4 regions of the Bacillus sp. FSL H8-0534 genome follow, and region 4 is predicted to be linked to each of the others. Evidence: riboswitches for the same ligand, from Rfam matches in the RefSeq annotation. Region 4 holds a riboswitch; each other region holds the start of a gene.
The links. A riboswitch is a leader RNA that binds a small molecule or an ion and turns the genes downstream of it on or off. The one in region 4 is predicted to bind lysine.
Positions count from the first base shown of each region.

Region 1 (7,544 bases), 650 kb from region 4:
CCTTGCACTGTTTCATGCCATGGTTTCTCAATACCGACAATATGATCATCAATCATTGTCTTTGCTACAAATGGGCCTGCAAGCTCTGCAATAACGAAAATAAATAACATTGCCAGTGCCACAAAAATGGTTCCCTTTACTTTCATAGCGTATTGAAATAACCGTTTTCCAACACTCATATTTTCACCTCACCCTCTACGTTTTCGCCCTGCTGTCTTTCAAACTGCTCCGCATACCAGTCACCATTCAAAACGAGCCTATCATGTGTTCCCTCTTCGATAATTTCACCATTATCCATAACGAGAATCCAATCAGCATGCTGCACAGCTGACAGGCGGTGCGTTGTTATAATTGTTGTTTTTCCGCTTCTTTCTCTCCGTATATTTTCAATAATCGCTGCTTCTGTTCGAGCATCCACAGCCGATAATGAATCATCTAAAATTAAAATTTCCGGATTTTGAATCACAGCCCGCGCAATCGAAATCCGTTGTTTTTGTCCACCAGATAGAGAAACACCTTTTTCTCCAACAAGCGTCTCTAATCCTTCTGGAAGAAACTCCAGATCTTTTTTAAATGCTGCAATTTCAATTGCTTTTTGAAGCTCCTCCTCATTTGCTTCTCTGTTCCCAAATAAAATATTTTCTCGTGCTGTTTTTGAAAATAGAATATGCTCTTGTGGTACATATCCAATCCAGCCTCGTACGTTTTCGGTTGAAATTTCATCAAGCGTAACATTCGACACCGTAATATCCCCTTCTCCAAGTGGATACTGACGAAGGAGTTGGCGAACAAGAGTCGTTTTACCACTTCCTGTTTTCCCAACAATACCAAGCGTTTCCCCTTGCTTTAATGAAAAAGAAACATTTTTCAAATTAAGCTCAGGTGAAGCAGGATACGAAAAGGAAACTTTATCAAAGTCGATATACTCTGGCTCGTGTACACGCGTCGGCTTTTTCACGTTCTTCACGTCAGGCTCATACGCTAACGTTTCATTGACACGATCTAGCGAAGCATTTCCGCGCTGCATGACATTTATTAATTCACCAATCGCAAACATTGGCCAAATCATCATCCCAAGATAAACGTTAAAAGACACAAGTTCACCAAGAGTAACCTTCGATTGGAACACTAAAAACGCTCCATATACAAGACCAATTAAATAACTAAGACCAACTAGCATCTTAACCGTCGGCTGAAACAGTGCATCAATTCTTGCTACTTTCATATTTTTTTCATATACGTCTGTTCCTAATTGATGAAATCTTTGCTCATCAGCTTTTTCCTGTACATATGCACGGATAACACGCACGCCTGCAATCGATTCAAGTACTTTATCATTCATATCTCCAAAAGCATCTTGAGCAATCGTAAAGCGTTCATGTAACTTTTTCCCATATATATTCATCGCATATGCCATAATCGGCAAGGGAAGAAGTGCCGCAATTGTAAGTTGCCAACTGATTGAAAATCCCATCATAAAAACAATTGTGAGCATATATAAACTAGAATCAACAAGTGTCAAAATCCCAAAACCAGCAGTCATAGCAATCGCCTTTAAATCATTTGTCGCTCTCGCCATTAAATCACCAGTACGATTTTTGTGATAAAAGGTCGGCGTCATTTTCAACAAGTGCCCCATAAATTTTGAACGCATCGTTTTTTCAAGCACGAATGCACCGCCAAATAATTGGTGCTGCCATACGTAGGTGAGTACATACCCACCAACTGCCGCCCCAAATAAAATCCAAACATACTGTATAATCACTTCGTTTGTTAAAGAACCTACTTTTATATGATCAATTGTTAATCCAATTACTTTCGGAGGAATTACCTCTATTACATTTACAATTAGAAGCACTCCAATTGCTATGCTATACCTCTTCCAATGTTCTTTAAAAAACCATGTTAACTTTTGTAATACTGAAAACAATGAAATCTCTCCCTTCTCGATTTTGTTTCAGTCTATTTCTGTTATCCACTATCAAAAGCCCCTGCTTTTACACCGTACCAATTGTACTGTTTCACCATAACTTCTCACCTTCCATATTTTTCCACCCCGCTATTTGCGGGCAGTAAAATCCCCACCTCAAGATTCAGCAAGAAATGAGAACGATAGATAAGGGGATAACTGCCCGTAAATGCCCGATTGGTTCAACTAACCATCCGTGGGAGATAAATCCCCCTTACGGATGGAAGTTTCACTTTATCGAAACCATACAAAGTATGGAAACAACCAAAATAGAGACAAAAAAACGCATACCGCCGCTTGACGATATGCGCAAAAACGCATAAAAGCGTACGTTACGAAATACGCAACGTACGCTTTTTGAAAAAACAAAAAAGCACTATCTTTCCGTACGGGTTGCGTAATGATATGAATGTTTCCCACCATGTAATCCAACTAAGCCAGTCATATTTACCATTACAATCATTACGCGCACCCCCTTCATTTATTTTCCATTTTTAATTTTATAACTTTATCAACTTTTCTGTCAATTGTTTTTTCATTATTTTACAAAATAAACTTTTATCACCAAAAATAAAAGATGTACAATACCACCTCGATACTCGAAAAAATTATCTATCGATATTATTATAGATAATCCTATATTTCACTTACAAATAAGGTAAACCCCTTTAAGAAAGGGCATACAAAATAAAAATCACATAAGAAATCGTTTCCATAAACATTTTGTTTGAAAAATGTTCTCAAACCCCCTACAATCACCATATACTCACTCTTACAAGTTGCTATTTTAGGAGGACAAATCATGACAACTAGCAATACGTACAAATTTTATTTAGACGGTGAATGGAGAGAAAGCTCTTCTGGGCAAACAATTGATATTCCATCACCATACTTACACGAAGTAATTGGTAAAGTACAAGCAATTACTCGTGAAGAGGTTGACGAAGCAATTAAATCAGCACAACAAGCTCAAAAAGAATGGGCTGAAGCTTCTCTTCAAGATCGTGCAAAATATTTATATAAATGGGCTGATGAGCTCGTAAATATGCAAGATGAAATTGCCGATATCGTGATGAAAGAAGTCGGTAAAGGTTATAAAGATGCGAAAAAAGAAGTTGTTCGTACAGCTGATTTAATTCGTTATACTGTAGATGAAGCATTACACATGCATGGCGAAAGCATGATGGGCGATAGCTTCCCTGGTGGATCTAAATCCAAGCTTGCAATCATTCAACGTGCACCACGTGGTGTTGTTTTAGCAATCGCACCATTTAACTACCCTGTAAACTTATCTGCTGCAAAACTTGCACCAGCTCTTATTATGGGGAACGCTGTTATCTTTAAACCAGCAACACAAGGCGCAATTAGCGGTATTAAAATGGTTGAAGCTCTTCATAAAGCAGGTCTTCCAAAAGGACTTGTAAACGTAGCAACAGGACGCGGTTCTGTTATCGGCGACTACTTAGTAGAACATCCTGGCGTAAATATGGTATCGTTCACAGGTGGTACACACACAGGTGCTCACTTAGCGAAAAAAGCTGCTATGATTCCGCTTGTATTAGAACTTGGCGGTAAAGACCCTGGTATCGTACGTGAAGATGCTGACTTACAAGAAGCAGCAAAACATATCGTTAGTGGCGCATTCTCATACTCAGGTCAACGCTGTACTGCAATCAAGCGCGTGCTTGTACATGAAAATGTAGCGGACGAGCTTGTTAGCTTATTAAAAGATCAAGTGGCTGAATTAACTGTTGGTTCTCCAGAACAAGACAGTACAATCGTGCCATTAATCGACGATAAATCTGCTGATTTCGTTCAAGGATTAGTTGACGATGCAGTAGAAAAAGGCGCTACAATCGTAATTGGTAACAAACGCGAGCGCAACTTAATCTACCCAACATTAATTGACAATGTAACAGAAGATATGAAAGTTGCTTGGGAAGAGCCATTCGGCCCAATCCTTCCAATCATCCGTGTTTCTTCTGATGAACAAGCAATTGAAATTGCGAACAAATCAGATTTCGGCTTACAAGCAAGTGTCTTCACAAAAGACATTAATAAAGCATTTGCAATTGCAAACAAAATCGATACTGGTTCCGTTCAAATTAACGGACGTACAGAGCGTGGTCCTGACCACTTCCCATTCATCGGTGTGAAGGGTTCTGGTATGGGAGCACAAGGTATTCGTAAGAGCCTTGAGTCTATGACACGTGAAAAAGTAACTGTATTAAACTTAGTATAATATTTCGTGTTAGAAGCTAATCTACGGTTGTAGACTTAGCTTCTTTTTTTATTCCTAGGCTCTGTTATATGGTAATATTTCAGCACAGAAAAAAGAGCTACAATGAGCCCGCTTTCTCTTCTCTCATTAACCAATCCATCACATTCTCAAGTAAAGTTACAGAATAACTATGTTGTTTTTCTAGACTCAAGTGAGACAAAATATCAAAAATATTTGCTTCATTAGGTTAACACACAGATTAACAGAGCCTATTTCTAAAAAAATCCCTCTTCTTTTAATGACAAATTGTTCACTATAGTCTGATTATTGCTATATCCATTGACGTATAAAAATTCATTTGTTACCCTTGATTATGTTAATTTAATACATAAATCCTCATTCGTATCTCGGTGAGGTAGAGGTTGCAGTCATTAAGAGTATCATTTCAGGAGATGTAGTGGCATCGATGAATGAATGGGAAAGGAATGGTTGCCGAAGTAAGAAATGCCCACTGTGCATTCTTGCTGGGTCTGCTATTTAATAAGTGCAGAACTGTCACAAACAACTTGTTTGTGGAGAGCTATCGAGAGGTATGTCGTGGGTTTCCTATAAGATAGAAAGCACGTAGCGACAATTACACGTGCTTTTTTTGTTTTGTATGAAGCTTACCTTTCTTTCCTTTTTGGAAGACATACATATCTCCTCGCTTGACTTGGTTATACTAACTTTGGAGGTATTTTTTATGCAACAAAAAAAATGGGGTTTTTGGGTACTGACAGCATTTGTTGTCGGCAATATGGTTGGCGCTGGTATTTTCATGGTGCCTAGTACATTAGCACAAACAGCAAGCCCACTCGGTGTTACATTAGCTTGGTTAACAACAGGGTTTGGTGTTTTAATGCTAGCTCTTGTTTTCGGTAATTTGGCAATTCGTCGTCCTGACTTAACAACAGGACCACAAAGTCATGCATATGCTTTATTCTCATCACCAAAAAAGAAAAAAATGGCTGGTTTCAGCATAGTTTGGGGCTACTGGGTCGCAAACTGGGCAAGTAATGTTGCTATTATTACATCTTTTGCAGGTTATTTATCACTCTTCTTCCCGATTATGAAAGATACACGTATCTTATTTTCAATCGGCTCTTTCGATGTGGAAGTTGGAAAACTGATTACATTTTGCATCTGTTCATGCTTACTATGGGGAACACATATGATTTTAACAAACGGTGTAAACGGAGCCGGGAAATTAAACTTCCTAGCAACAACAACAAAGGTAACTGGATTCCTTCTATTTATCGTTGTTACTTTGTTTGCATTTCAAGCTTCTAAATTTGGACAATGGTACACACCAGTGATTGATAAAGAAGGCGTGTCACATGGACTACTTTCACAAGTGAATTTAGCCGCTCTTACAACACTTTGGGCATTTATCGGTATTGAATCAGCTGTTCTTTTATCAAACCGTGCGAAATCGCCAAAAACAGTAAAGCATGCAACTGTAGCTGGCTTATTACTAACAGTTGCCATTTATTTAGGAATTACCATTTTAACAATGGGTGTTCTGCACATTGATAAACTTCAAACTTCTGAACGTCCATTAGCCGATGCATTAAATGCTGCAATGGGCCACGGCGGTGGGAAATTGATGGCACTACTTGCTCTTACTTCCCTATTCGGCTCTATCTTAGGCTGGATTTTATTAAGCTCAGAAGTACCTTATCAAGCGGCGAAAGAAGGATTCTTCCCTTCCTTCTTTGCAAAAACAAACAAAAAAGGAAGTCCAATTTATTCACTAAGACTGACAAATATTATGTCGCAAGTCTTCCTTTTCTCAACGTTATCAGGGACCATTGCTGAGGCCTATACATTCGTTATTACTGTCTCAACCTTAGCTTACTTAATCCCTTATCTCGTTTCACCAATCTTCCAATTAAAACTCGTTGCAACTGGTGAAACGTATAAAAACGAACCCGGTTCAAGGATTATGGATGGTATTATCGCAGTCATTGCACTTTGCTATGCACTGTGGGTCATTAAAACTGGCTCCTCAGATATAAAAACATTCCTTCTTGGAATCGGCTTATTTGTAATTGGCTTTGCATTTTATCCATTAATGAATCGCGATAAGAAAAAAAATGAAGAAAATAAAAACGAGCAAATTGCTTAAAGCAATTTGCTCGTTTTTATTTTTGTATAAGAAAGAAACCTATATAATAGAAGACAGAGGTGAAAAAACATGTCAATCGAAACACTATGGAGCACTCGTTTCCAAAAGCATATTCAAAACGTCATCATGTACTTTGCACGCATGATTAGCGGTCTACTATACAGTTTCATCTTCGTCTCATGCGTTGGTGCGTATTATTACGCCAAGTTTCTTAAAACATCTCCTTCTAAAGGCATTTCATTAATCATCATTATATCTCTGCTTACCATCATGATAACGAGATGCCCGATTCGTACTTTTATCCAGAAGCCTGACGCTGTCTATTTACTGGCACTCGAAGAGAAATTAACATCTTATTTCAAACAGTCTCTTCTATACAATTATGTCATTCAACTTTTTCCATTGCTATTTACGTTTCTAATCATTACACCGCTAGCAATGCAAACATTACAGACAACCGTTCCATTCTTATGTACGATCTTTTTCATTTTAATGTTAATAAAAGGTTGGAACCTATATATCAATTGGATATGGCGTGATCAATATAACAGCCAAATCTGGTTTATTATTCGCTTCACTTGTAATGCACTTATTCTTTATATGCTCTTTCAGTCCGTATCAGTTGTTCTATTAGGTGCAATGCTATTACTTCTTGTCTTCCTACTTGTTTATACAACAAAACAACCAACAAAACAAATTGGATGGGAATATATAATTGAGCAAGAAGAAAAAATGGACATGCACTTTTACCAATTTGCAAACTTTTTCACAGAAGTTCCACAGCTAAAAAAACAAGTAAAACAAAGAAAATGGCTAACAAGTTGGCTAGAACCTATATTACATAAAAAACAATCTACTTTTTTATATTTGAACACTTTATCATTCTTACGTGCGAATGATTATTTTGGTATATATATTCGTTTAACTATTATCGGTTCTTTTATTTTATATTTCGTACCGAATGTATTTGCAAAAGGCGCTATTACTTGTTGTCTCTTATATATGACCTCTATGCAGCTTCGTACTTTATGGAAATATTTTTCGGGAAATAATATTGTAGCATTATATCCTATCTCACACGACACACGAATAAATCAATTTCTCATTCTTGTATTTTCATTAGCAATCGTTCAGCTAGCGTTATTTTCCATTATTTTATTTGCTGCACTACAGGATTTTTTGCCTGT
Region 1 covers NZ_JBBOUC010000001.1:2,264,509-2,272,052, forward strand. Annotated here, with positions in the region: gene MHH71_RS11640 (ABC transporter ATP-binding protein) at 1-179, opposite strand, end outside; gene MHH71_RS11645 (ABC transporter ATP-binding protein) at 176-1,930, opposite strand; gene MHH71_RS11650 (NADP-dependent glyceraldehyde-3-phosphate dehydrogenase) at 2,772-4,211, shown strand; lysine riboswitch at 4,599-4,781, shown strand; gene MHH71_RS11655 (amino acid permease) at 4,933-6,357, shown strand; gene MHH71_RS11660 (ABC transporter permease) at 6,427-7,544, shown strand, end outside.
Region 1: it holds a riboswitch for lysine, as region 4 does, so the genes downstream of both, MHH71_RS11655 (amino acid permease) here and lysA (diaminopimelate decarboxylase) in region 4, are expected to answer to the same signal.

Region 2 (7,544 bases), 310 kb from region 4:
CGGGTATAACCCGGTAGAGGGAAAGATTAAAACATTTCACTGGGATGGATTGACTTGGGATGCAGAAATGCTTGTAACAAGTTTGGTTTGGATTGGAATGGCGATGTTACTAATTTGGCTAACGTCCCTTGTGTTTAATAGATTTCTTACATTTACCAAAGTAAAGGAAAAGGTAAGAGAGGTTGAAGGGAATAAGAAAACAATCGCTGTGAATGAACAAAATCATAACTCTTTTATATTCACTTCTATAACGAAAACAAAGAGCATTAGTATGTTTCGTTTAATTAAAGCGGAGCTATCGATTATGTTAAAAGGGTTTACGATTTGGTGGTATGTAATTGCGATTGGGCTTATAGCATTTGGATTGATATGTCCGGTAGATATATCAAAAGGATGGCTACCTATTATTATAATTTGGCCAATTGCAATTTGGTCACAGATGATGACGAGAGAAAAATACTATGGTACGGATCAAATTATTATTTCGAGTTGTTCCCCATTGTATAAGTTTTTTGCAACATGGATTTCAGGTGTTATCGTGGGTCTCATTATCTCCAGTGGTCTTATCATTCAATTTATATTAATTGAAGATATTTCATTCTTGTTTTCTTGGCTTAGCGGTATAGTGTTCATTCCAACGCTAGCGTTAGTATTTGGAGTGTGGAGCCGAACGCATAAATTGTTTGAAGTCATGTATATACTTTTATGGTATTTAGGGCCAGTGAATCATCTTCCATATGTAGACTTCTTAGGAATATCAACATCATACGCTATTTTGTATATGGGGTTATCTATCTTATTGCTAAGTATTGCATTAATTGGGCAGTTACAGCAAATGGGAAGGCTACGGCTAATATTCAAGTAAGTAGTCAAGAGGGGTGATGTAATGAAGGGAATCAAAGAGAAAATATATTTATTTTCATCTATAAGTCTAATGAGTTTAAGTATAGTGGCTTGTGGTACAAAAGAGAGTGAAGCGCCAGTCTCCAAACAGTTCGCCGTGAAAAATATAAATGAGATTTATATAAAAACAGTAGGAGAAAATATTAAACTCCATTCTACAACAGAAACAGATATTAAAGTTGATATAGGAGAGATAAAAGATGTAAAAGTGAAAGAGAATGGAGAGAAATTAGAAGTTATTACAGAACACTCTTCATCCATTGTAAATTTAAAAACAGCTACTGTGCATATATACCTTCCTGAAAAAACATATAAAAAAATAGATGTTAAAACAGAGTCAGGTGAGGTAATAGGTGAAAATATAGCATCTGAACAATTGAATTTGTATAGCGATTCAAGTGATATGACAATAAAAGAGTATAAAGGAAACAATATAAAAGGAGTTTCCAAATCAGGAGGGATTACGTTACAGGGAGTGGAAGGAAGCTTCGATATTCAAAACGATACGGGAGAGGTGAATGTATCCTCTGTTTCAAATTTAAAAAATGAAAGTAAAATAAAAACCGAATCATCTCATATAAATATAAACTTTAAGAGAGAGCCAAAAAATCTAGAGGTTGACTTGTCAACGCGTGCGGGCCAAATAAAAAATGAATTTTCACTTTCAACTGGTGAAAAAGGAAACAATCATAAGGTAAAAGGTCGTATAGGAACTGGAAAAGGGAATGATACAAAGTTAACGGTGCAGTCTATGACAGGAACGATTGAGTTGAAACGTAATGAGAGTGTGAAACAGCTTTAAAAAATAAAGTTCGATTATGAAAGATACATTCTGAATGGATACTGATACTCTCGCTCTACTTAGAATATGTTTGTACAGTATAAATCTCTTTATAGGTGTGTTTATTTAAACTTTTTAAATTATTCTAGATTGCTCTTCATCGGTGCACTGTATACTCTCTTTTTCTTGACAGGAATATCATATAGTATTAATATACCGGGGAGTATATTAATACTATATACATGGTAAAAACGTCTAATGAAAAGGAGTACAGGGTGTCATGCGAAGGAAAAAAGAATTAACAAATTCGAATTCGAAACGACAGTTATCGAACATTTTAGCCCAAACGGTTAAAACCGGAATTATTAAATCGAATTTGGTCCCAATGTTTGCTGGGTTAACATTGGCTTTATATAAATATAAGATTAGCCCGTTTGAGAAAATTCCAGAGATTATATTTGCTTTCATCGGTTCTATTTTAATCATAGGTGCAGCAGGGGCTTTTAATAATCTGTATGATCGTGATATTGATTCGATTATGGAGAGAACCAAAAAGAGACCAACTGTAACCGGAGAAATAAGCCCTAAGGCTGTATTATGGCTTGGAATATTGATGACAATCTCCGGGTTAGTATTTCTTGCACTAACCACATATTTAGCAGCCTTATTAGGGTTTTTAGGCTTATTTTTGTATGTTGTACCGTATACAATGTGGAGTAAGAGAAGAACAATTTACAACACAGAAATTGGAAGTGTTTCAGGGGCAATGCCACCACTCATTGGCTGGGCTGCTATTTATCCGGATATAATGCATCCGGCTATTATTGGGCTTTTTATCATAATGGTTATTTGGCAAATGCCTCATTTTTACGCCATAGCTATTCGCAAACATGATGAGTATAAGGCTGCAAAGGTTCCGATGCTTCCAGTAGTCAAAGGTGTTAAAAGAACATATATACAAACGAATATCTATTTAATTGTTTTAATTGGAATAAGTGTTCTTTTAGGATCTTTAAGCATTGGTCTTATGCTAGTAGCGCTTCTTTTAAGTACTTTATGGCTTGTTTTAAGCATTTATGGTTATAAAAAGATGGATTCAGAGAAATGGGCAAAATCATTGTTTATTTTTTCTCTTTTCCATATGACGATTTTATTTTCAACGATCATTATCTATTCCCTTATAGGTGTCTTTTTTGGAAGATGAATATAGGTAACGAATGAAAAGTTTTAGAACGATTTAATTTGTAAAGAATAAAAAAACCAATTTCTCGTGTATTAGAATGAGAGATTGGTTTTTTAGCGTGTGAATAAATTTTACTTACGTTTGTTCTACTAAATTGAACGAAAGTAATCGTCACTTTAATAAAACTATATTTTTGTCGATAATAAGTACTATAGAGTTGGAAGGGTAATATGAATCGTTGTTCCTTTTTCTATTTCACTGTCTACTTGAATGGTTCCACCATGTGCCGTTATAATTTTTTGGGCGATAGCCATTCCTAAACCAGTTCCTTCATTTGAAACGTTTGTAGTTGTACCTCGGTAGTACTGTTTAAATAGATTTTGAACTGTCATTTCATCCATACCGACGCCAGTATCTTCTATTATAATATGTACAGTGTCCTCTAATAGAATCGAGGTATGGATCTTTGTTTCTACAGGGTTATGTAAAACGGCGTTCATAAATAAATTTTGCAAAGAGCGATGTAGTAATTTTGTATCAATAGGAATAATAATGTTCGTTTTGTCTGCGTGAAAGCTAAAATGATAGTGTTCAGATCGTGGATCATTTGTCATATCAGCTATCATTCTTCTTGTAAATTCAATGATATTTATTTCTTCTTTTTTTAGCGGGATTTGTGAATCATGAAGGCGGAACGAGAGGTTTAAGTCTTCAATTAACTCCTTCATATGGTCCCCTTTTTGTTGAATCTCTTGCAGAAACTTCTCTTTTTCTTCCTCACTCCATTCATGGTCGGGTGATAACATAAGTGCACTGTATCCTGTAATATAAGTGAGAGGTGTCTTTAAATCATGAGAGATTCCTGCCATCCATTCGCGTTTCATTTTCTCAAGTTGTTCTCGTTCATTCTCTATTTCTCGTAATCTATTTGTTAAATGTTCTATATTTAGAAAGACGTCTTTATATAAGCGATAAGGGCCTTTTAATTTTCCTGTTTTTTTATTGTACATTTGTTTCGTACTTTCTGGGGTTACATAAGAGCCTTCTGCTAGATGGTTAATCCATGAAATTATTCGAAATAAAGGTTTCCCGATATGCCATCCATATAAAATAGCGCCTAAAATAAGAGTACATACAAAGAGGCAAAAAACGATAAGAGCTTCCGTGTCTTTGTTCTCTTTGCTTATTCCGATAAGAGGTAGTATGCCTTCCATGAAGATGGCCATGAAAATCCCCATAAAAAAAGTACCGATAAATAAACTACGAATAAAATGAAAGCCTAGTCGGAAACCAATTTTCATTTTTGTTGCTCCTTAGTATGCGGGATAAATTTATAGCCAATTCCTCTCAAATTAACAATGTATGTAGGGGATTTAGGATCTTCTTCTATTTTTTTACGTAATTTAGAAATATGCATGACTACTGTTTTATCATCACCCATAGAAGTAAGTCCCCACACTTGTTCATATAATTGCTCAGCTGTAAAAATCCGATTTGGATGTGTGCATAAGAAAGTAAGTAATTCTAGTTCTTTAGCAGTGCAATGTACAGATTTTCCGTTTACTGTTATCAGTCCCTCGCTTGGATATAGAGAAAAGGATTCAAAATGTAAGTTTGAATGTTCTGCTTGGCGGTTATTTAGCAGCATACTTTGTCCGCGTAATTGTACGTTAATTCGAGCAGCTACTTCTAAAGGATTAAATGGTTTTGTTATGTAATCATCCCCACCAATTCCGAGGCCTGTTAATTTATCTAAGTCACTAGAGCGCGCTGTCACAAATAGAATAGGGGTATTTGTATAGTTTCGTATTTGTCTACATAATTCGAAGCCGTCTATATCTGGTAGCATAACATCGAGTAAGATAATATCGAATGGATGATTTTTAACTAAGTTTAACGTCTCACTTCCGTTTAGAGCGGTTGTTACATGAATAAAATTTTCTTTCTTTAAGGTTAGTACCAACATATCTAGTATACCTTGCTCGTCATCTACTAAAAGAATATTTTCTGTTCTCATTATGTATCCGCCTTTACATGTTTTTTGTCTCATTAAAATGATTTGGAAAATATTTCACATGTAATAGTGTAACATAATACTATTTTGCTAGATAAAAAAATAACAACAAAGAAATATTCCTTGTTGTTATTTTTGAAAATGAAATTAATTCATTTGTACCATCGGTTCAATTTTTGCCATAAAAGATTGATGAAGAGCTTCTACACCATCTACTAAATGTAGGCGATCAATGACAACAGATACTTTAATTTCAGATGTACTTACCATTTTAATATGAATATTTTCGTCTTTTAATGTAGAGAACATGTCAGCGGCAACACCTGGATTGGATACCATGCCGGATCCAACAATTGATACTTTTGCTAGATGATTTTCATATTCTACAGATCTATAGTGAAGTGCTTCTTGATTTTGTTCTAATACTTCTAATGTTTCTCTTAAGTCACCCGAATGAATAGAGAAGGATAGATGTACAGTACCTTCATTTGTAATACTTTGAATAATAATATCAACATTAATGTGAGCGGTAGCCAACGTAGAGAAAACAGTTGAAAGTGCTCCTTGTTCTAATCCTTTAATTGTTACGCGTGTAATATTATCTTCAAATGCAATACCTTTTACGATTGATTGTTGTTCCATGTTACATTCTCCCCTTACAATTGTTCCGTTTTCTTGTTCCATACTTGAACGAACTTCTAAAACTACGTTATGATTTTTCGCGAATTCAACAGCACGTGGATGCAGTACACCAGCACCAAGATTTGCGAGCTCTAACATTTCATCATAAGAAATTTCATCTAATTTATATGCGTCTTTTACAACGCGTGGATCAGTCGTGTATACACCTGTTACGTCTGTGTAAATATCACATTTTTTCGCTTTCAGCGCAGCTGCTAATGCAACAGCAGTTGTATCAGAACCACCGCGGCCTAGTGTGGTAATTTCGTTCTCTTTACTTAGTCCTTGGAAGCCAGCAACGATTACAATTGTTCCTTCTTGTAAAAGGGATTGAATACGTTCAGTATTAATATCAGAGATTCTTGCACTTCCATGTACAGATTCAGTCGTAATACCAGCTTGCCACCCAGTTAGTGAAATAGCGTCGTATCCTTTTGCTTGCAGCGCCATTGTTAATAAAGAAATGGTAACTTGTTCGCCAGTTGTTAAAAGCATGTCCATTTCACGTTTACTCGGATTTTCGGTAATAGCAGTAGCAAGTGCGACAAGCTCATCTGTGCTTTTTCCCATTGCAGATACAACTGTAACAACACCGTTCCCTCGTTCATATTCTTCAATAATTAAATTTGCTACATGTTGAATGCGCTGAATACTTCCGACAGAAGTACCACCGAATTTTTGAACAATCGTTTCCATTACAAATTCCTTCTTTCATCCATTTTTATTAATTAATCAGGAAAGGTGTAAAAAACATATAAGAGAGATGTATAAGTCCCTAAATATTCCTGTAGTTACCGGAAAGAAAAACAAAAAAACACCATCTCAAATAGGGGAGGATGGTGCTGTTACAGGAAAAGGGAAACAGAAAAAGGAGCTAATAAAAAAACCGCCAAAAAAGAATATCATATAAAGCATGATACCTCTTTTTTGTAGATAGCTCTTCATATATACACGTCTGTACATATGACAGTTCTGTTTCTATTCGAAAACAGCCCCAATTAATAAATGCAGAGAAATTTATTAATTTCGGCAACACTTCCTTTTTTCTAAATTCATCGACATCTCTGTGTCTCCTTTAGAATACTTATAAGCGTTGCAACCTCTATCTCACGTTTTGGGCGAGAGTGTTTGGTTTATAAAGTTGTTTGGTAACATTTGTTTTATAATAATTAAAATATTTTAGGAAATCAAGTGCTTTGTTAATATTTTGAAAATTAAGTCTCTTTGTGTAATGAAAGAATTATTTGAAAAATATAGATAGAATCGAATTTTACGTATACATTAGTGATATAGAGGGAGTGGAGGGAGAGAGGATGAAGAGGCAGAAACCGATTTATGTTCAAACAGAAATGGTAACATCAATGGATGAATTATGGAAGTATACGCAAGATCCGATGTTACATACAGAGTGGGATGCTCGCTTTACTGAAATATCATATTTAGAGAAACAAGATGATGAACCACAACGTTTTTTATACAAAACAAAAATCGGTTTTGGGCTTGAAATAGTTGGTGAAGGGGAATCGGTAGGGGAATTCCAAAAGGAAACAGGAGAAAGAATATCTTCGCTAAAATTTTGGACAGACAATAGACTTTCATTGATACAAATAGGAAGAGGCTATTGGAAATATACACCGAATGGAGAAATGATTTGCTTTGAAACGCAGTATGATTATGAGACGAGATTTGGTGGTGTAGGGAGGATTATAGATTCATATGTATTTCGGCCGCTATTAGGATGGGCGACAGCATGGAGCTTTGATGCTTTAAAATTATGGTTAGAAAAAGGGTTGCATCCTCGCTTGTTAATAAGAAAATCGATTACGTATTGGCTTATTTGTTTTTTACTTTCTTTTGTATGGATGTATCAAGGGCTTATGCCAAAAGTATTATTTAATCACCCAGAAGAGGTACAGATGCTTTCTGTACTTATTGGTTCAAACGAAAATAGCATTCTTTCGCTTAAAATAATTGGTTTTTTA
Region 2 covers NZ_JBBOUC010000001.1:1,297,778-1,305,321, reverse strand. Annotated here, with positions in the region: gene MHH71_RS06745 (hypothetical protein) at 1-865, shown strand, start outside; gene MHH71_RS06740 (DUF4097 family beta strand repeat-containing protein) at 887-1,705, shown strand; gene cyoE (heme o synthase) at 1,965-2,888, shown strand; gene MHH71_RS06730 (sensor histidine kinase) at 3,077-4,168, opposite strand; gene MHH71_RS06725 (response regulator transcription factor) at 4,165-4,884, opposite strand; gene MHH71_RS06720 (aspartate kinase) at 5,029-6,258, opposite strand; lysine riboswitch at 6,489-6,675, opposite strand; gene MHH71_RS06715 (DoxX-like family protein) at 6,876-7,544, shown strand, end outside.
Region 2: it holds a riboswitch for lysine, as region 4 does, so the genes downstream of both, MHH71_RS06720 (aspartate kinase) here and lysA (diaminopimelate decarboxylase) in region 4, are expected to answer to the same signal.

Region 3 (7,544 bases), 1.4 Mb from region 4:
TCCGGCAGATATTGAACCATACAAGTGGTATCGCTGAATACTCAAGATCAAAAGACTTTGATCTTATGGATACAAAAAAATCGTATACGGCTGAGGAATTAGTAAAGATGGGGATTTCTCTGCCCCCAGACTTTGCCCCAGGAAAGGGCTGGTCTTATTCAAATACAGGATACGTATTACTGGGTATCCTTATTGAAAAAGTAACTGGAAACAGCTATGCGGAAGAGATTGAAAATCGGATTGTTGAACCACTTGAATTGTCGAATACATTCCTACCTGGCAATTCAAGCGTTATTCCAGGCACCAAGCATGCCCGTGGATATTTCCAACCAGACGGAGCAAGTGAGCTAAAAGACGTTACTTATTATAACCCAAGTATGGGTAGCTCGGCTGGAGAGATGATTTCTACTGCTGACGACTTAAACAAATTCTTCTCTTACTTACTCAGTGGCAAATTACTGAAGGAACAGCAACTAAAACAAATGCTTACTACAGTTCCTACAGAAATAGCTGAATTAGGAGAATGTGGTCTTGGAATCTTTGAAACTAAGCTTCCAAACGGTGTCTCGATATGGGGACACGGAGGTAGCATTCCAGGGTTTCTTACTTTTGCTGGAGGTACAATTGGAGGCAAGCATACGTTGGCCGTCAATTTAAACAGCATGGGTAAAGCTAACAGTCCTGACCCTTTTAAAAATATTTTACTTGCTGAATTTAGCAAGTAGGCAAAAAAGGAAAACAGGATGAATTTTTTCATAGTTTTTATAGTTGAAAATATACCTTTCTGGTTCAAAAACCCCCAACTTACTCTAAAAAATAATTTTTTGGGTTTTTGGAATTACGGTGGCACTTCAATGCTATTAAGCTAATAAAACAAAATCTTCCCTAAAATGAAAAAATACGTCATCCGTTCCTATTGGAGTGCCCCCTGAGAAAGAAACAATAAAAAACACCTCTCTAAATCGTAAGTATCAGTTATGATTTTAATGGAGGTGTTTTTCGTATTATGGATACAATTTCGCTTTAGCTTGATTGACATGGGGTACCGCCACACATCCATCAACTTAAGAATTTTATAACACACCCAAAACGAAAAAATGTACATTTTTTTGTTTTGGGACACTTGCTTTTCTTATCTTGATAGTGATGTGGTGAAACCCTTTAATTGTAATCATCATTTTGATAATCGTTATCTAAGCTGAGCGCTCTTCCATTTGGACGATATTCTATGTGAAAGGTATTATGTTATTACTTGTACTGAGGCTCTTCTTGTTCAATTTGCTGAAGACGAGGATTTAAAGATTCAATAATTTCTTGAGTTTGTTGTGCTGCACCTTTATATAATTGTTTTGCTTCCTGGTTATCAGTATCAAGAACAAATCCTTCTAGGCATGCTTGAGCACTCTTTAATCCAGCGATAGTTTGTTTAAGTTTAGTGCTTACTGTCATGTAGTATTTCCTCCTTGTAAATGTACTTCAAAATATAGAATGCCTATTTTGTTATCATAGTACGATTTCCAATTTTCGGTGTATAACGAATTACAGGAATTATTAATGGTTGCATAACCATTTAACGATGCAACCCTAGATTCTCTATGTTTTGGGTAACTTTGCAACAGAACCGTTTATATGCTCCCATCCCAAGTGGTGAAATATGTTCTAGTAATTCCTCATTGAAATCATACTTACTCTTTAATACTTCTATAGTCTTACTCAAATAAACGATATTCCATAAAGTCTTGATGGCGATGGGCGGGACCCCAATTAAAGTTTTTTAAACCTAATTGGACTTACCATTAAGAGAGCGAGGATTAATGTAATCCATGCATTGCTATATGAAAACAATCCCATACCAGCCAATGGTAATCCTGCAGCTGGAATAGGTAATCCCTTAAAATATCCAATGGTTGGTTTAACACTAAATTTTGCTAATCTTAAAGCACCCATCGTTGGGAAAAGGATAAATGCCAAAGAAGTTAAAATAGATGGTGTTGCTATCGAATGAAATAAAAGTGCAGGAGCAACTCCGAAACTAACAATATCAGCTAAGGAATCCAACTCTACACCAAACTCACTGTTCACTTTTAATTTTCTCGCAATCCTTCCATCAAGAAGATCTAAAACAGCTGAAAAGAAAATGAAAATGGAGGCTGCTTCCAAATAGTCACTCATATTCATGGTAATTGAAAAAACACCGCACAATAAATTTCCGATCGTAAATAAATTGGGTACAGCTTTTACTATCTGATTGAACAAGGTTGTCCCCCCTAAGTTGATCAAACTTCACATTTATGTAGCATTTTCTATATATTCTTCCGTTATTCTTAAAAATATATGACCACTGTACGCTAAGTAAATTTCGACAAGAGAAAGGCCGATTTCCTGTACGTTATGTTGGTTTATAAAAATGTTTGATCATGGGTAAGTCTATTACTGTTGATTTACCTAATATAAAAAGCCTGTTTTTGAAAAAAGATTGATCAAAACAGGCTCTAAAATAGAAAAGGGGAAAGAGGAGAGAGGTGAAAACTTGAAAAGTGTAATTTGATGTAAGGTTCTCAGTTTATGAATATAGAATGCAGTAATCCCCTTATTAAAAGTAATTTTGATTATATTGTAATTATGATGCATGAAATTATTTTAGTGTAAACAAAGAAAAGGTAGCTCCTGCTGCAAGGTACCTTTTCCAAGGGATATAACTCATTATCTAAACGATCGATGGTCATTTTATTGAGAAATAAATCAATTACTTAACAATAAAAGGAAAATGATTGTAACAAGCGAATGAGATTTAAGAAGAATTTACCGATATATGAACTTTCTTCTATTACATTAGTTTAAGGAGGACTATAAAAATGTCTGATCTCTATTCTCGTCTTTCCAAAAATGATGCCGCTGTTCTTCTAGTGGATCATCAAACTGGTCTTATTTCCAGCCTAGTGCGTGATTATGGTGTTGATGAATTTAAGAACAATGTTTTGGCTCTTGCTAATACCGCTAAGTTTTTTGATTTACCAGTTATTTTAACAACAAGCTTTGAAAGCGGACCGAACGGCCCACTAATGCATGAATTGGTTGAGCTCTTTCCTGGTGCGCCAAAAATAGCTCGGCCTGGACAAATTAATGCATGGGACAATGAAGAATTTGTTAAAGCCATCGAAGCAACAGGTAAAAAGCAACTAATTATCGCAGGGGTTGTTACTGATGTTTGTGTTGCGTTCCCAGCACTATCTGCTGTAAACGCAGGATATGAGGTATTCGTTGTAACTGATGCATCAGGGACTTTTAGTAAACAAGTTGCAGATGCTGCCCTTATGCGTATGGCTCATGGAGGAGTCCAATTAATGAACTGGTTTAGCGTTGCAGCAGAATTACATCGTGACTGGCGAAATGACGTTGAAGGTTTTGGAGCTTTACTTGCTAAACATCTGCCTAGTTATCAAAATATCATGGAAAGCTATATGAGAGCTCAAAGAGAGCTTAGCAAGTAAAATGACTTAATTAATAGTTGTACTGTTTCATTTTTTTCGTTTTGGGGAGCAACCAATTTCTTAACTTGATGGTGATGTATGGTGACCCCTATTAGGCTTGATAAAAATAAAGAATGCCCTTGCTTCAGTCAAGAAACAAGGGCATTCTTCATTTTTTAATTGATAATCCATATACAAGTGTTTCGCTAGGAGTCGTAATACTAAAACCTGTCATTTTATAATCAAGCTTTAATGTATTTCCTATATAGTCTTTTGTAAAATCATCCGTTTGAATAATAAGTTGCTCATCTTCATAAGCGATTTCATTTGGATTATACTCATCGAAAATTAAATCAACATCAACAAATATACTACAAGAATTTGTCATTGTACCTCTAATACGTATGATGTTTTTGTTATTTGCGTTTAATTTATGTAATACGGCTTTTGCCCCATCAGTTACGCGAATGTTCATGGAATCCCAACCTTTGTTTATAGTTCTTATTCTATTATTGCAAAAACATTAGAAATAGGGAAGTAAAGGGTTTCAATGAATGATAAACGTATAGGGATTACGATTTGAAAAGTAAGGATGGAACCGTAAATGTTTGTGTTAAGCATAACTCATCATCACTTATTTTCTCAACTTCTTGATACTTTATCACATTCTTTTGGTAGAACTTTTTCTAAAAGTTCACCGCTGTTTTATTGTTTTTTAATTGCATTACATAATAGGTTCCTTTGTGCTGTTTTAAAAGTTCTAAAATTGCTTGATCTGCTATCCTTTTTCCGCGGTACGCTTTTAATATGAAAAGATCGTTAATGCAGCAGTCTGTTTCAGGTGCTGTGAATGGTGGTTTCGCGAATAGAAGAAACCCGACATATTTTTCTTCATATGTAATGAAATAAGGAGAAAGCTCATCTCGGTTACAAATAAGTTCAAAAGCATCAAATTCAAAAAATCCATTTTCATTTGGATGAAGGGTAGGGGAGAATTCGGATAAATCATGTAAATATAGAGCATAAAAATTCTTTAATATTTTAAGTTGTTCAGTGGAGACAATTTCTAACGCGACGTTCATTTTAATCCCACCCTTTTTTTAATAATTCCTCTATGCAGTAAACCATTCGACATAAAGAAAACATATCCTTTGAATGTGAAGGATTCATTCCAATAAAAAAGGCCAGCAAACATGATTGATGTTTGCTGGCCTTTTATCACTTAAAGTTCACATTTATCAAGAGGAATTACTTTTGTTTTCTTTGTAAATTTATATCCTAACCACATCGCAAGGAAGAGAGGTAAGCCGATATAGGAAACAAGTACACCATTCCAATCGATAGACTCGCCTATAAATGCTCCGTAATTTTGTCCTAAAATGACAATGACACAAAGTGCAAATGCGAAGATTGGACCAAATGGGAACCATTTTGCTTTATACGGTAAATCATTTAAATCTTTTCCTTGTGCAATATATGCTTTTCGGAAACGATAATGACTAATAGCAATTCCGACCCATGCAATAAATCCAGACATTCCAGATGCATTTAATAACCAAATATATACAACACCGTCGCCGAATAAGGAAGCTAGGAAAGCGGCACAGCCAACTACTGAAGTTGCGATTAACGCGTTAACAGGTACGCCGCGGCTATTTAATTTACCTAAAAATTTCGGTGCTTTTCCTTGTCTTGCTAAATCCCAAAGCATACGAGCTGATGCGTACATACCTGAGTTACCAGCAGATAAAACTGCAGTTAAAATAACTGCGTTCATAACAGAAGCGGCAAATGCAACTCCTGCTTTTTCAAATACAAGTGTAAATGGACTTACTGTTACATCGCTAGCTGCAAGACTTTCAGTTGTATACGGAATTAATAAACCGATAACAAGTATTGCAAAGATGTAGAATAATAGAATACGCCAAAAGATTGAGCGAATTGCTTTTGGAATGCTACGCTCTGGATCGGCAGTTTCACCAGCAGCTACACCTAATAATTCAGTTCCTTGGAATGAAAAACCAGCAGCCATAAATACACCGATAATTGCCATAATACCACCGTTAAATGGTGCATCTGCAACAGTAAAGTTTTTAAATCCAACAGGTTCGCCACCCATAATACCAAAAATCATCATAAATCCAACGATTAAAAAGATAATAACAGTAGCTACTTTAATAAGTGCGAACCAATATTCCGCTTCACCAAACCCTTTAACAGATAAGTAATTTAAAAGAAACATAATGACTAAACAAAGGCCACTCCAAATAAGGGAAGGTGTATTTGGGAACCAAAACTTCATAATTAATGTTACGGCTGCAAGTTCAGCGGCAATGGTAATTGCCCAGTTATACCAATAATTCCAGCCGAGTGCAAATCCAAGTGATGGATCGACAAATTTTGTCGCGTATGTGCTAAAAGATCCAGTGACAGGCATGTAAGCTGCTAATTCAGCTAAACTTGTCATTAAGAAGTAAACCATAATTCCGATTGCCGCATATGCGATGAGAGCTCCGCCAGGCCCTGCTGTGTGAATGACACCACCACTTGCAAGAAATAGTCCGGTACCGATTGTACCGCCGAGAGAAATCATCGTAAGGTGACGAGATTTTAACCCGCGTCTTAATTCACCTTGTCCTTGTGTAGATTGTTTTGTAGAGGTAGCTTGATTCGTTGCGCTATTCATGTTCAACACTCCTTTTCTTGTAAGATTAGGAAGGAACGGGGAGAAAAATACAAAAAACCGCCAAAGGAATTTGGCGGAACGTTTCACAAATAACCACCCCATCATACCCTTCCGTTAAGATAGCACCCCACGTTTACACGGTACTTTGTAAACGTGACAGTTCTGTTCCTGTTTGGAGACAGCCCCAGCTCGTACTTCCAGAGAAGAAATACAAACTTCGGCAGCATTTCCTTTCAAACGGAGTCATTGACATTCTCTGTGTCTAATCCGTTCTACTAATAAAAGCCGCAACCTCTACCTCATCGGATTGATGAGGATTTATTTATTGCTGTGATTTTTAATATATGGCAATTGTAATTAGTTTCTGAAAATATTGCAAGGGATTTTTGTAGGAAAATATCAAAAAAAATCGGTTATTGTATAGGAAACGTTTCAAAATTCCACCCGAACCTACGTGATATGTAAAAAAATGAAGAAAAAATTGTTATACAAATGTTTCGCAAAAAGATATGGAAAATCCTCTAAAATTAAAAGAAAATTCAGAAAAATAAATTCGACATTGATTATAAGCAAAATAAAGAGTGCTAAAGAGATTAAAAAAGGTAAGCAAACTTATCATTTGCTTACCGTAGTATTTCACACCACTTTATAATTATTTCTGTTTTAAGGCAAAACTCGTTTTTGTCCAGTCGTATATCCAACGTTTTGTTTTGTAAGCTGGGAGTGATTTCTAACCGAAATGAAAAGTGCAATGATAACGACAAGACCCGCTGCAATATAGGAAAGGTTAATAATTGTTGGATCCACTTTAAATGATGTAAGCAGTGTCCGGATATTTGTAAAAATAATCAGTCCACCAACGAGTACCCCAAGTAAATGTGAAGGTACAATTCGTACTAACCATGCAGCGATTGGAGCGGCGATAATGCCGCCGAGCATAAGAGCAAATACCCAAAACCAGCTTACTTGTTCCCAGCCTAATGAAATGAAAAATCCAATAGTTGCAGCTAATGAGACAGGAAACTCACTCGTATCAACGGAACCAATGACTTTTCTTGCTTCATTTCCACGTGCGAGAAGTACGGGTGTAGTGATAGGTCCCCAGCCACCTCCACCAGTTGAATCAACAAATCCCGCAAACAATCCGAGTGGTATAAGTTGCTTACCAGACATACGTTTATTTGATTGGACAATTTGTTTTTGAATAATAAATCGTAATAAAATATAGACACCTAAAGTAAATAAAAAGATAGAAATGTACGGTTTAATTAAATCACCCGGTAAATTGCTTAAAAAACAAGCACCAACAAAAGCACCAATTGCACCTGGTAATGTTAGTCTGGAAACAGTGTATTTATCAACGTTTCCAAATCGAATATGAGATACGC
Region 3 covers NZ_JBBOUC010000001.1:183,076-190,619, forward strand. Annotated here, with positions in the region: gene MHH71_RS01070 (serine hydrolase domain-containing protein) at 1-725, shown strand, start outside; gene MHH71_RS01075 (DUF1657 domain-containing protein) at 1,249-1,449, opposite strand; partial or broken gene MHH71_RS30480 (Tn3 family transposase) at 1,624-1,738, opposite strand; gene pssA (CDP-diacylglycerol--serine O-phosphatidyltransferase) at 1,765-2,256, opposite strand; gene ycaC (isochorismate family cysteine hydrolase YcaC) at 2,856-3,491, shown strand; gene MHH71_RS01090 (iron-sulfur cluster biosynthesis family protein) at 3,640-3,945, opposite strand; gene MHH71_RS01095 (GNAT family N-acetyltransferase) at 4,157-4,552, opposite strand; gene MHH71_RS01100 (amino acid permease) at 4,693-6,156, opposite strand; lysine riboswitch at 6,269-6,461, opposite strand; gene MHH71_RS01105 (sulfite exporter TauE/SafE family protein) at 6,820-7,544, opposite strand, start outside.
Region 3: it holds a riboswitch for lysine, as region 4 does, so the genes downstream of both, MHH71_RS01100 (amino acid permease) here and lysA (diaminopimelate decarboxylase) in region 4, are expected to answer to the same signal.

Region 4 (7,544 bases):
TTTCAATCCTAGTTTTCCGATATATTTTATATTTTTAAAAAGGGGTTGCTCTATTTGAACAACTCCTTTTATCATTACACAAGCTCTTTTATACGTATGCGATCGTTCCCAATTATATTTTCATATGTTTCACGTTCAACAACAATTTGTGATGCCCCACCTTTTGCAAATACTACAGCCGGTCTGCGAATACGATTATAATTATTAGCCATAGAATATCCATATGCTCCTGTACAAGAGATCGCTAACAAATCTGCTGTAGCAACTTGCGGCAGTTCTATATCCCAAATAAGCATATCTCCACTCTCACAACACTTTCCAGCAATTGAAACAACTTCTTCAGCCTCTTCTTTCCCTCGATTTGCTAGCATCGCCTCATAACGAGCTCCATATAAAGCTGGTCTTAAATTATCTGTCATTCCCCCATCGACTGACACATATTTACGAATGCCAGGGATATCTTTTACAGCTCCTACTGTATAAATTGTTGTTCCTGCATCCCCAACAATACTACGACCTGGTTCAATCCATATTTCAGGAAGTGGATAATTATTTCTTGTAAATTGTTCTCTCACTGCATCTGTTACAGCATGCACATATGTTTCAAGGGTAAGTGGTCTATCAGCTTCCGTATAACGAATACCAAAACCTCCACCAACATTTAACACCGTTACAACATAACCAGTCTGCTCCCTTATCTCTTCTAAAAAATTATGCAATACTTCAACCGCTCGAACAAATCCTGCTGTTTCAAAAATTTGTGACCCAATATGTGAATGAATACCTAACACATTATAATTTGATTTCTCTAGCGCTATTCGAATCGCCTGCATTGCCTGACCAGCCGAAACTCCAAAACCAAATTTCGAATCATCTTGCCCTGTTGTAATATATTCATGTGTATGCGCCTCTACTCCAGGTGTAACTCGAATTAATATATTTACAATTTTTCCATACTGCTGTGCTAAGTCATGTAATATTTCCATTTCAAAGAAATTATCTACCACAAAGCAGCCAACATCTGCTTGCAGCGCCATGACAATCTCTTCTTCGGTCTTATTATTACCATGAAAATGAATGCGTGATGCAGGAAAACCAGCTTGCAAAGCAGTATACAATTCGCCCCCAGAAACAACATCTAAAGACATATTTTCTTCACGAGCTACTCGGCACATCTCCATGCACAAGAACGCTTTACTTGCATACGCTACTTGGTAAGAGAATCCACTTTCCTGGAAAGCACGATGAAACGCGCGGCATTTTTCCCGAATAGAAGCCTCATCGTATACATAAAGTGGGGTCCCATACTGTTTAGCTAGCTGCGTTGTATCGCATCCTCCAATTTCTAAGTGTCCTTGCTCATTGATTCGGCTTGTGCCGTGTAAATACATTTGAATTCCTCCCTTATTTCCTCTAAAACTCATAACCCCAATCTTCTTCTATTCATTGCAGCGCGTTTTTAGATAAAGTGAAACTTTATTCAGTGGGAGTTTCATCCCAAATGATTATTAGCCTTCACCAATCGGGCTTTTACGGGCAGTTGATCCTCCACCTAACTTCTTTGTTTTCTCAGAATGTTAAGATATGAGATCCTACTGCCCGTTAAAGCGGGGTAAACAAAAAACGCGCGGAACAATGTTCACACGCGTTTCTTATTAGGAATAATGTATCATGAAAAAATAAACGAGTTGTTATCTTCTCAAATAAGAAACCGCATCAACATCTCCAAATAGCTCTCCATAAAATAAAATCTTATGACAGTACTACATTTATTCAATGCAGTCCCAATATATGAATGACGTGGTCACTCTTATATTTCGGCAATAGTCCCTTTCAATCTATGATCACAGATTCCACTAAATCTCCCATAGCTTACTCTTTCCTATCGCGGCCTCTACCTTTGAGAGTAGATGAGGTAAGTCTATTTAATTTTCAAACATCTTATATTGGTATTAACAATACCAAACGAATAAATTATTTGTCAAACAATTTTTCACATTGTTTTTTTACAATTTAATTTCGTATCATCTGGTAAGCGCTTTATATCTATTTTTTTCACAGTCCATTCTCCCTCATCATTATTAAACGTAATTCTTATTTTTTCGAATGGCGGAAGTACTTTCCCACCTATGGCTTCATATTTCGTCACTTCAATTACCGCTTGAAATAAATATGTACCACTATACATTTTTTTCAAACTAACAATCTTCGGGCATTCATACGGTTTTTGTTTCCCATAATGCTTCTCAATCGCTACATTTATTTGCGGAAACAAAACGGAATAAAGAGCATCTTCTAATAATGGCGCATCATATTGTGCAGCAAAAACTGTAGGGGTAGAAAAGAATAAAAAACCACTACATATGAAACAAAATAACTTTTTCATCATAACCTCCGTATCAAAATGCGATATGGTTATTGTCTCCGTTTTCTCTTTTTCTAACCAATTCTTATAAAAATTATCCACAATTCTGCTTTGTTTTCGTATAATAGTACATAAAGATATACGACTGTTCGTATATTTAAAGTGAAACTTCTATCATTAGAACTACAATCACTAGAACCGTCACTTACAGTAGGAGAGGAGTATGTTATGCTACAACATTTGTTTCCAAAATTACGATTTGCACTTGTTGCAGTCGTTTTATTATGGATAAAAACATATATAGTGTACAAGCTAGCCTTCGATATTAAAATTGATAGCTTCTTTGAAGAAATGATGCTTTTGTTTAATCCAATTGCTTCATTGCTTTTATTTTTTGGTCTAGCTTTATTAGCATCAAAGTATCGAAATCGAATTATTATTGGAATCAGCTTTTTGCTGTCATTTATTTTATTTGGAAACGCGATGTTCTACGGTTTTTATAATGACTTTGTCACATTCCCTGTTTTATTCCAAACAAATAACATGGCTGATTTAGGAACCAGTATTAAAGAACTATTTACGTACAAGACATTACTTCTATTTGCGGATGCAATTATTCTAATGTTTATTTTACGTAAGTTCCCGAAATTTTGTGATAATACGCCACTATCTCGCTCTGAAAAACAAAGCTTTTTTAGTGGTATAACAGCTCTGTTAGCATTGCAAGTTATTGTTTCTGTCGTTCATAAACCGCAGTTATTTTCACACTCTTTTGATCGTCAAACCGTTGTGAAAAATCTTGGTTTATACACATATCATCTATTTGACATTACACTTCAGTCTAAATCTTCTGCAGAGCGTGTATTTGCAAGTGGAGACGGTTTTTCTGAGATTAAAAACTACGTGAATTCAAAAAATAAACAAGCTGATAAAAGTTTATTTGGAGTTGCAAAAGGAAAAAATGTCATTTTAATTTCAATGGAATCTACACAAAATTTTGTTATCAACAAAAAAATAAATGGAAAAGAAATTACTCCATTTTTAAATCAATTTATAAAAGATAGTTATTACTTCGATAACTTTTATCATCAAACTGGACAAGGAAAAACATCCGATGCCGAATTTATTGTAGAAAATTCATTATATCCATTAGACCGTGGCTCTGTATTCTTTACACATGCAAACAATGAGTACACAGCAACTCCTGAGCAGTTAAAAAAATATGGATATTATTCCGCAGTCTTCCATTCGAATGATAAAACTTTCTGGAATCGTGATGTAATGTATCCAGCACTCGGATACGATCGTTATTTTAACCTAAATGATTATACAGGAACAGAACAAATGTCTGTTGGATGGGGACTAAAAGATAAAGAGTTCTTTGAACAATCGATCTCCAAGCTTAAATCTTTACCACAACCGTTTTATACAAAATTTATTACATTAACAAATCATTTCCCATTTCTTTTAAATCCAGAAGATCAATATATTAATGAGTATAATTCTGAGAGTGGTGTACTAAATCGTTATTTCCCAACCGTTCGCTATACAGATGAATCTCTGAAACTATTTATCAATCGATTAAAAGATGAAGGGTTATACGATAACTCAGTTATTGTTATTTACGGAGATCATTACGGTATTTCTGAAAATCATAATGCTGCTATGGCACAATTTCTCGGTAAAGAATCCATAACTCCATTTGATTCGATGCAATTGCAACGTGTACCACTTATTATTCATGTACCTGGTCAAGAAGGAAAAGTTATTTCTAAAGTATCTGGACAAATCGATATAAAACCAACATTGCTCCATTTACTTGGTGTCAAAACAAACCAATCCATTGAGTTTGGTACCGATTTATTTGCAAAAAATGAGCATCCACTTATGATTATGCGTGATGGTAGTTTCGTAACAAACGATTATGTTTATACAAAAAATATGTGCTATAAAAAAAGCACAGGTGAATCTATTGATTTAGCAATTTGCCAGCCATATATTGAAAAATCAAAAACAGAATTAAGTTATTCTGATAAACTTATCTATGGCGATTTATTACGATTTGATCCTAACAATAAATACAAAACGGGAACAATGATAACTAAATTTGAATAACCCTAAAAGCAACCTTAAATGATAACAATTTGAGGTTGCTTATTTCTTAATTAAATTTTTACCCTTTCATAAACATGATGATCTTATCTAACAAAATCTCTCCCCAACTCAAAGCTCAGTAGAATTGAACTCCCCCCACCTTCACTTCGTTTAGAGGAGGGGGTCTTCTCGGTTAAAATGATAAAAAAGTTAGACAAGGGATAAACTACTCATGAAAGCCTGCCTTAATGAACCACATCACTGAATACGATTTCACTTGATGAAATCTTTCACAAAATGGGAATTTTTTCGTACGTGGAAAGAAATTTATGTTATGATAAAACAAGTAAACTTTCATACACTAATTAAGAATTTATTACAGAAAGCAAGGGATCAGATTTTGTATAGAGCAGCAATTCCAAACTTATTTACGCTCGGAAATTTATACAGTGGATTTTTATCAATCGGCTATGCATCTTTAGGGTATTATAAACCAGCTGCTATTTTAGTACTAATCGGGATGATGTTAGATAGTCTTGATGGTCGGGTTGCTCGTTTATTGCGTGTTGATTCACAAATGGGAAAAGAACTTGATTCACTCGCAGATGTTGTAACATTCGGTGCTGCGCCTGCAGTTTTAATGTACTACACTTCCTTTTCCAATTACGGAATTATCGGACTATACATAGCAGGCCTATTCCCTCTGTTCGGAGCATATCGCTTAGCAAGATTCAATGTAACGCCTTCCTCTACTTCTATGAAATATTTCACTGGCGTTCCTATTACTGCAGCAGGAGGACTTGTTGCCTTCTTAACATTGTTTTCACATACCATTCCAAAAATTGTCCTCATTACAGTATTTGTAACGTTTGCATTTTTAATGGTAAGCCGTATTCGCATCCCAAGTTTAAAAGATGTGCCAATTCCACGATACAGTATCATTGTTACACTATTTTTAATTGGCAGTATTTATACAATGTATAAAACAAGTTTTGGCAACATTTCAGTATTTCTATTCATTGCTATTCCACTTTATATTTTGTTTATGTTATCTCAATTTATTAGGCAAAGACCTTCTCATAAAAAACGAGCAAATAAAGAAAAATAGAAAGAACCCTTCCAGTTGGAAGGGTTCTTTCTATTTTGTAACAAATTCCTTTTGGTTTACAGGTGTTAATGGTTCTTCTCCTTCTAATACAGCTAAAATGTTACGCACTGCCATTTCAGCCATAGCGTCACGAGTTTCAAATGTTGCGTTTCCAACATGCGGAGTAAGGACAATATTTTTCAGTCCCTTTAATCTCTCTGTAATTTTCGGTTCAAACTCAAATACATCAAGAGCTGCCCCTTCAATTTCATTTGTCTCTAACGCATGAGCAAGCGCTAGTTCATTCATAATTGGACCACGTGCTGCATTTATAATATATGCTGTTTTCTTCATCATTTTAAATTGTTCTTCATTAATCATATGATGAAGACTTGGATTATACGCACAATTAATCGTAATAAAGTCTGCTGTTTGTAATAGTTCTTCTAATGTTACATATGTTGCTTCTATTTCACTTTCTGTCTCATACTTACGGTTTGGACCTGTATACATCACATTCATTCCAAATGCTTTTGCACGTTTCGCAACTGCTTTTCCAATTTCACCAAGACCGATGATTCCAATTGTTTTCCCATATACTTCTCGGCCGAGGAAAAAGAGTGGTGCCCAGCCATTAAATCCCACTGTACGACATAGTGTATCTCCTTCTGGAATTCGTCTTGCAGCCGCTAAAAGAATAGCAAATGTTAACTCTGCTGTTGCTTCTGTTGAAACTTTCGGTGTATTTGTAACTACAACTCCTTTTTCTGCTGCATACTTGTAAGCAATATTATCGTAACCTGCACCATAGTTGGCAATAATTTTCAAATTTGATGCTGCATCAATCACTTCTTTTGTTACCTTTGTAGAAAGTAAACTTAACAGTGCATCTTTATCCTTAACTCGCTTTGCTAATTCTTCGGTACTGATTAACTCTTCTTTGTCATACATTTCTATTTCATGATTTTGTAATAACTGTAATCCGATTTCTGGAATATTTCCTGCTACTAATATTTTCGCCATTACTAAGCACCTCTTCTATTTAAAAATGAGAACTTCCTTACATTTTATTGTAAGAAATCTATGTCAAAAAAGCCAAGAAATTTGATTACAGTTTTGAAAATCGACACTTTTTCTCATAAGAAAAGGGGAGATGGATATCTCCCCTTTTACTTATTGTTCTTCACTAGATTGTTTTCCCAGCTTTGCATCAATCGTTCCCTCTGCTACCGTATCACTAATTTGTTCTTGTACTACAGAATCAACTTCCTCGTTCGTTTGGGAAGTATAACTTTGATTCGTCACTTTCATACTCTGTTTATTATTTTGTTTTACCATTTAAAACCCTCCTTTATCATTCTTTCTTATTTTGAGCAAAAAGAAAGGTTTTCATCACGAAATCATGTTTTACTTTGAAACAATTACCGATTCTTCTTCAAGCAGTTGCATCTTCCTCACCCGTTTTTCAAATGTAGCAACATGAGAAATACCATGATTACGTAATGTTTTCACATTTTCTTGGACATAATTTCCTAAATCATTTGGGTAATGAGCATCTGATGAAAGAGTAATTGGCACTTTATATTTTGCCAACACTTGTAAATAAAGTGGACTTGGACACATCTCTCGAACAGGATAACGATAATATAATCCAGCATTTACTTCCGTTGCTGTATTTGTTTCTATTAATGCCTTAGCAATTCTTTCGTAATGTGGAATCTGTACATTTTCATCTAATCGATAATTAAATACTTTTATATTATCAAGATGCGCTACAATATCAAACACTCTCGAACGAACGGCCTTTTCAACTGTTGTGAAAAATACATCATACAATGTACTTAGCTGATGGTTTTCGAAATATTCTTTCGTATCTGGGTTATCAAATCCCCATCCATCAATAAAATGCACAGAACCAATTACGTAATCCCAATCTCCTAATGCCAATAATTTTTGTAATTCATCTTCCCCACCCATAAAATAATCAGCTTCAATCCC
Region 4 covers NZ_JBBOUC010000001.1:1,610,137-1,617,680, forward strand. Annotated here, with positions in the region: gene lysA (diaminopimelate decarboxylase) at 75-1,391, opposite strand; lysine riboswitch at 1,723-1,905, opposite strand; gene MHH71_RS08470 (DUF3888 domain-containing protein) at 1,994-2,386, opposite strand; gene MHH71_RS08475 (LTA synthase family protein) at 2,594-4,480, shown strand; gene pssA (CDP-diacylglycerol--serine O-phosphatidyltransferase) at 4,860-5,567, shown strand; gene MHH71_RS08485 (2-hydroxyacid dehydrogenase family protein) at 5,598-6,569, opposite strand; gene MHH71_RS08490 (DUF4025 domain-containing protein) at 6,720-6,884, opposite strand; gene MHH71_RS08495 (histidinol phosphate phosphatase domain-containing protein) at 6,954-7,544, opposite strand, start outside.